DNA from 3 places in the Kitasatospora sp. NPDC087314 genome. Region 2 is predicted to be linked to each of the others. Evidence: riboswitches for the same ligand, from Rfam matches in the RefSeq annotation. Region 2 holds a riboswitch; each other region holds the start of a gene.
The links. A riboswitch is a leader RNA that binds a small molecule or an ion and turns the genes downstream of it on or off. The one in region 2 is predicted to bind thiamine pyrophosphate.
Positions count from the first base shown of each region.

Region 1: it holds a riboswitch for thiamine pyrophosphate, as region 2 does, so the genes downstream of both, thiO (glycine oxidase ThiO) here and ACIO5E_RS07225 (purine-cytosine permease family protein) in region 2, are expected to answer to the same signal.
Region 3: it holds a riboswitch for thiamine pyrophosphate, as region 2 does, so the genes downstream of both, thiC (phosphomethylpyrimidine synthase ThiC) here and ACIO5E_RS07225 (purine-cytosine permease family protein) in region 2, are expected to answer to the same signal.

Region 1 covers NZ_JBIUYE010000001.1:477,667-479,924, reverse strand. The annotation lists gene ACIO5E_RS02180 (NAD(P)/FAD-dependent oxidoreductase) at 1-1,063, opposite strand, end outside; TPP riboswitch at 1,148-1,260, shown strand; gene thiO (glycine oxidase ThiO) at 1,264-2,258, shown strand, end outside.
Region 2 covers NZ_JBIUYE010000003.1:151,222-153,479, reverse strand. The annotation lists gene ACIO5E_RS07225 (purine-cytosine permease family protein) at 1-1,028, opposite strand, end outside; TPP riboswitch at 1,021-1,168, opposite strand; gene ACIO5E_RS07220 (S1C family serine protease) at 1,416-2,258, shown strand, end outside.
Region 3 covers NZ_JBIUYE010000003.1:410,613-412,870, reverse strand. The annotation lists gene thiC (phosphomethylpyrimidine synthase ThiC) at 1-1,128, opposite strand, end outside; TPP riboswitch at 1,123-1,257, opposite strand; gene ACIO5E_RS08350 (DUF5326 family protein) at 1,411-1,611, opposite strand; gene tenA (thiaminase II) at 1,980-2,258, opposite strand, start outside.

The sequences.
Region 1 (2,258 bases), on a different contig from region 2:
GCAGCCAGAGCACCGTCCAGGAGGCGTCCTGCGGGCTGCCGCGCCACAGCAGTTCGTCGCCCTCGGCGTGCCGCCCGGCGTACTGGACCATTCGCCCGAACTGCTCCGACCAGAAGTACGGCACCGGGTCGTACGGCGGCGCGTCCGCGCCGAGCACGGCGGCGGCCGCGGCCTCGCCGGACTGCAGCGCGTGGTCCCAGTGCTGGACGGCCAGCCGGGCGCCGGCGCGGGCGGACGGGTAGCTGACGCAGTCGCCGGCCGCGAAGACGCCGGGCAGGCCCGTCCGCAGCCGCTCGTCCACCAGGACCGCGCCGGTCTCGTCCAGTTCGACGCCGGAGCCGGCCAGCCAACCCGTCGCGGGCCGGGCGCCGACGCCGACCACCACCTCGTCGGCGGGCAGGTGCGAGCCGTCCGCCAGCAGCACCGCGCCGGGCTCGACGGCGGCCACGCCGACCCCGCAGCGCAGGTCGACGCCGGCCTCGGCGTACCAGGCGGCCATCGCCGAGCCGACCTCGGTCGGCAGCGCGCCGGGGACGGGCGCCGGGCCCGCCTCGACCACGGTCACCTCACAGCCCGCGGCGCGCGCCGCGGTGGACACCTCGGCGCCGATCCAGCCCGCGCCGACCAGTACCAGCCGCAGGCCGGGCCGCAGCAGGGCGCGCAGCGCCAGCGCGTCGTCCAGGGTGTGCAGCAGGTGCGCGCGCTCGGCGCCGGGCAGGGCGCGCGGGGTGGCGCCGGTGGCGATCACCAGCGCGCCGTACGGGAGGTCGCCGTCGTCGGTGTGCAGCACGCCGGGGGTGAGGCCGGTGGCGCGGCGGCCGGTGAGCACCTCGATGCCGAGGTGCGGGTAGTCGATGTCCAGGGTGGTGGCGTCGGCCTTGCCGAGCAGCACGTCCTTGGACAGCGGCGGCCGGTCGTACGGCGCGTGCGGCTCCTCGCCGACCAGCGTGATCCGCCCCGGCCAGCCGCCCTGCCGCAGCTTCAGGGCGCACTGTGCCCCGGCCAGCCCGGCCCCGACGACGACCACCCGATCCGTTCCGCTCAGCTCTGCCACGCCCGTCACTGTACTCAGCGGTCCCGGGCGCCCCACCGGCCCGTCCACCCTTCGTACGGGCCTTCGGCCGGGCCGACCCCGGCGTTATGGTGGGGACACCATCACGGGAGCCCGGCGTACCGGGCTGAGAGGCGGGCTGGCACGGCCCGCGACCGTCCGAACCTGATCCGGGTCATACCGGCGAAGGGAGAAGAGCAGCTTTGTCACGCTTGCCCGAAAGCACCCGCGCCGACGTGCTGGTGATCGGCGGGGGCGTCATCGGCCTCGCCGTCGCCTGGCGCGCCGCGCAGCGCGGGCTGAAGAGGATCCTGGTGGTCGACCCCTCCCCCGGCGGCGGGGCGGCCGGGGTCGCGGCCGGGATGCTCGCCCCGGTCACCGAGCTGCAGTACGGCGAGGAGCCGCTGCTGCGCCTCGGCATGGCCTCCAACCAGCGCTACGGGGACTTCGCCGCCGAGCTCACCGAGGCGAGCGGCGGCCTGGACACCGGGTACCGCCGGTGCGGCACGATCGCGGTCGCGCTGGACTCCGACGACCGCGAGGAACTGCGCGAACTGCACGCCTTCCACCAGCGGCTCGGCCTGGACTCGGCCTGGCTGACCGGCCGGGAGGCCCGCAAGCTGGAGCCGATGCTCGCCCCCGGCGTGCGTGGCGGCCTGTACGCCGCGGACGACCACCAGGTGGATCCCCGCCGCTTGCTGACCGCCCTGCTGGCCGCCGGCGAACGCGCCGGGGTCGTGATCCACCGCGCCGAGGCCGTCGGGCTGCTGGTCGAGAACGGCCGCGCGGTCGGCGCCCGCCTCGGCACGCAGGAGACCCTGACCGCCGAGCAGGTGGTGCTCGCGGCCGGCCCGCACAGCCACCGGTTGCCCGGGCTGCCCGAGGGCGTGCTGCCGGCGATCCGCCCGGTGAAGGGGCAGATCCTGCGGCTGCGGATCCCCGGGGCGTACCGGCCGTTCCTGTCCCGCAACGTCCGCGCGGTGGTGCGCGGCCAACACCTGTACCTGGTGCCCCGGGAGAACGGCGAGCTGGTGATCGGCGCGACCACCGAGGAACAGGGCTACGACACCACGGTCACCGCCGGCGGGGTGTACGAACTGCTGCGCGACGCCCACGAGTTGGTCCCGGGCATCACCGAACTCCCGCTGGTGGAGACCTCGGCGGGGCTGCGGCCCGGCTCGCCGAACAACGCCCCGCTGCTGGGCCC
Region 2 (2,258 bases):
GTCAGCACCCGGCGGTCCACCTTCGGCAGCAGGTTCTGCACCGACATCGCCGTCGAGTACACGTTGGCGAAGGACTGGTCGGTCTCGCGCAGCACCAGCACCAGCAGGAACAGCCAGCCGGCCCAGACGCCGAGGAAGGAGTCGAAGATCCGGTTCGGGTCGCCGTCGGACTGCAGCAGGGCCATCAGGCCGAGCACGTAGCACCAGACCTGGGCGATCGTGTAGCCGGAGAAGCTGCCCCAGAACGCCGAGCGCGGGGTGCGCGAGTGCCGGGTGTAGTCGGCGGCGAGCGGGACGAAGGAGATCGACACCGCGATCATCGCGTCGGTGGCGCCCAGGAAGCCGTGCCAGTTGCCGGCGCCCGGGTCGGGCACCCCCTGGCGACCCAGCTGGACGGTGAAGTACACCATCGCGACGGCGACGGCACCGGCCACGAAGCGGCGCAGCACCGCGATCGAGCCCAGCGGCCAGATGGTCAGCGCGGTGGTCAGCGCGCCCGCCAGGACCACGAACAGCCAGCGGTAGCCGTCCGTGTGGGCGACGGTCTGCGCGCCCGCCGCGATCGTCAGCAGCTCGAACACGCCCCAGCCGACGCACTGGACGATGTTCAGCACCGTCGGGACGTACGACAGCCGGGTACCGAACAGCCCGCGCAGGTTCGCCATCGCGGGCGCGCCGGTGCGGGCCCCGATCAGCGCGGCCACACCGAGCATCGCGGTGCCGACCACGGTGCCGGCCACGATCGCGGTCACCGCGGCGGCCAGCGACAGCTCGCTGCCCTTGGCGCCGAGCACGGTGGCGGCGGTGGAGAAGCCGATCAGGCTGACGCCCAGGTTCATCCAGAGCGCGAAGTGGTCCCGGAAGCGCAGCGTGCGCGGCGGCTCGGTGTCCAGCACGAGCGGTGCCTCGGTACGCTCCGGGCGGTCCAGGACGGCGGTCGCCGCTCCGGCGGGGGCGCCCGTGGACGGATCGGGGAAACCCTTGGACGCGGACGCGTCCGAAGAAGAGGATGGCGAAGCAGGCGGCATGGCCGATACTCCCTACGCCGGCATTACCCGGACAGGTTCCGGCGGTCTGCGCCCCCTCGACGGTCCGCCCACGATCCCGTGGCGTACGGTCGACCAGCGCACTCTCAGCCTGGAAGGTCCAAGCTCCCGCGTGTCAGTTAGAGCGCCAGGCTAACCGGCAGCGGGGTGAACGCCAAGGCCACGGGGTGTGCGGTCCGCATCGCGGGACGTCCGACGGAGGTGGGGGAGCCTCCGACCGTCGGTGTCGGCCGTCGGCGCTGGTCGGCGGCGTTGACTGTCGGTGCCGGCTAAGGATTCTTATGAGTTCTTCAGAGGGGTCCTTACGGCAATCGAATCGACAGTGCGAAAAACTATGGTCCTTGGTTCTGCCAGCTATGGAGGTCGTCCGTGAGCACCGAGCGCGAGGTTGGGCCCACCGGGCCGCAGGGGGAGCAGCCCTCGGGCGGCCAGGCGGCGGCTGTTCCCGCTTCCGACGGCTCCGCCGCGGGCGGGCACCAGCCGACGATGGCCTTCGGCAGGGTCCCCGAGCCGGGAGCGGCCCCGTCGCAGGCGCCCGCCCCGGCCGAGGCCGAGGCGGCGCCGGCGGACGGCGGGCACCAGTCGACCATGGCGTTCAGCCGGGTGCCCGAGCCCGAGGCCGCGCCGGCCGGCGACGTACCGGTTGAGGCTGTGCCGGCCGAGGGTGTGCCGGCCCAGGGCGGGCACCGGCCCACCGTGGCCTTCGGCAAGGTCCCCGCGCCGGAGGCGGCCCCGCAGGCCGCCCCCGCCGCCGAGGCACCCGCCGTCCCCGTCGACCCCGCCACCGGCTACATCGACGCGCCGCCGCCGGTCCTGCCGCCCGCCCCGCCGGCCGCGCCCGCCGCCGAGAGCCCGGCCCTGCCGCCGGTCGCCAACCCGTACGCCACCCCGGCCCACGGCGTCCCCGCCGCCGGCGCGCAGGACCCGTACGGCACCCCGGCCGCCCCCGCACCGCACGACCCGTACGGCACCCCCGCCGCGCACCCCGCTCCCGCGCACCACCCGTTCGGCGCCGGCCAGCCGCTCGGCGGCTGGGGCGCCGCCCACGACGCCACCGGCGGCGGCCCGGGCTACCCCGGCGGCCCGGCCGGTCCGCTCGGCTACCCGGCCGACTACCCCGGCGGCCCCGGCGGCCCGCGCAAGAAGCGCGGCGGCCTGGTCGCCCTGATCGCCGCCGTCGCGCTGGTCGCCGGTGTGGCCGGCGGTGCGCTC
Region 3 (2,258 bases), 260 kb from region 2:
GGCGAACTGCGCCTCGTCGTTGGCGTCCGCGATGGAGCCAGGACGCAGGCCGTCGCCGAGCGAGAAGGTGACGTCGTAGCTCGCGAGGATGTCGCAGAGCTCCTCGAAGTTCGTGTAGAGGAAGTTCTCCTGGTGGTGCGCCAGGCACCAGGCGGCCATGATCGAGCCGCCGCGCGAGACGATGCCGGTCTTGCGGCGGGCGGTCAGCGGGACGTACCGCAGCAGGACGCCGGCATGGACGGTCATGTAGTCGACGCCCTGTTCGCACTGCTCGACGATGGTGTCCCGGTACACCTCCCAGCTCAGCTCCTCGGCCTTGCCGTCGACCTTCTCCAGGGCCTGGTAGAGCGGCACGGTGCCGATCGGCACGGGGGAGTTGCGCAGGATCCACTCGCGGGTGGTGTGGATGTTGCGGCCGGTGGAGAGGTCCATGACGGTGTCGGCGCCCCAGCGGGTGGCCCAGGTCATCTTCTCCACCTCCTCCTCGATCGAGGAGGTGACGGCGGAGTTGCCGATGTTGGCGTTGATCTTCACCAGGAAGTTGGTGCCGATGACGGCCGGCTCCACCTCGGGGTGGTTCACGTTGACCGGGATGACGGCCCGTCCGCGGGCCACCTCGGCCCGCACGTACTCGGGGGCGAGGCCCTCCCGCAGCGCCACGAACTCCATCTCGGGGGTGACCACGCCCCGCTTGGCGTAGGCGAGTTGGGTGACGGCGGCACCACCGCGGCCGCGCAGCGGACGGCGCGGGCGGCCGGGGAACACCGCGTCCAGGTTGCGCAGGTTTCCGCCGCGCGGCGAGGTGTGCTTGATCCCGTCGTCCTCGGGGCGCGCCTCGCGGCCGTCGTACTCCTCGACGTCGCCGCGCTGGCGGATCCAGGCGTCGCGCAGGGCGGGCAGGCCGCGCCGCACGTCGGGCTCGTAGGCCTGGTCGGTGTACGGGCCGGAGGTGTCGTACAGCGGGACGGTCCGGCCGTTGGTGAGCTGCACCTCGCGGTACGGGACCCGCAGGTCGGGCCGGGACCCCTCGCGGTAGGCCTTGCGCCAGGCCGGGGTCGGGTAGCCGGTGCCCGCGCTGGTGACGGCGCTGTTCCGGGCAGACTGCGGCTGTGCTTCGAACGTGGTCATCTGACCTCTACTCCCTACGCCGGCATTACCCGGTCAGGTTCCTGCGGTCGACGCAGCCGTCGGTCCGTCCGTCGACGTCCCGGTCAGCGCCCTCTCAGCCCGGTGCTCCGAGCTCCCGCGTCCACAGGCGGTGTTGCCTGCACACGACGCCCAACACGGTAGCGAGCCGATCGCCGCAGGTCCAGAGGGGGTCCACGGAGGGGATCCGGCAGCCGGTGGCAGCACGCCGAAACGCCCGAGGCCCGGCGCCCCGTCGCGGGGTGCCGGGCCTCGGGCGTTCCCTCAGCCCTTGGCGGCCTTCTTCACCAGGACCACCACGGCGGCCGCGATACCGACGACCACCAGCACCTTGATCACTATGCTCAGCAGCGCACCGACGACACCGAAGACGAATCCCACGATGTTCCAGAGCAGCACCAGGACCAGCACCGGGATGACGATGTTGCGCACCCAGGCGGGCAGCGACTTCCAGAGCTCAGCCATGTCCGTTCCTTCTCTCCCCGTGGGGTCGGCTGCCGTCCGGTGCCGCATCCCGCTTGCTTCGGTACTTCGATCGTACGGGGACGCCAGTGCCGTAACGAGGCCCGACGGCCCGGAGAGAACCCCTAGATCACCCCGACCCGGGCCCCGGGGAAAGACCCCGCCCGGACCTCCGGGAAGGCCCCCGGGAAATCCTCGGAGCGACCTGAGAACCGGGCCGGCCCCACGCGTCCAGGAGATGTCGGACTCTCCGGAACTGCCCCTGCACCACGGCTACTTGGGGGATTCAGCCACGCCTGACCGCACCGTCACCACCCCCGAGGCCCCGACCCTGACCGTCCCGGCCCCGGGCCCACCCGGCCATGAGCTGGTCAGACCGGCCAGCGCTCCCCGCGCCAGGCCGCGTCCCAGAACATCCACTCGTAGCGCGAGGTGGTCGTGAAGTGCTCGACGACCCGACGCCGTTCGGCCGGGGAGATCTCCTCACCGAGCCGGTCGGTGAGTGCCAGTACCCGGCGGACGACGGACTGGAAGGCCTCGTCGCCGTAGGTGGCGATCCACTTGGCGTACAGCGGGTCGGGGGAGCCCTGGGCGAGCAGCGCCTCGCCGACCCGGGCGTAGATCCAGTAGCAGGGCAGCACCGCGCCGAC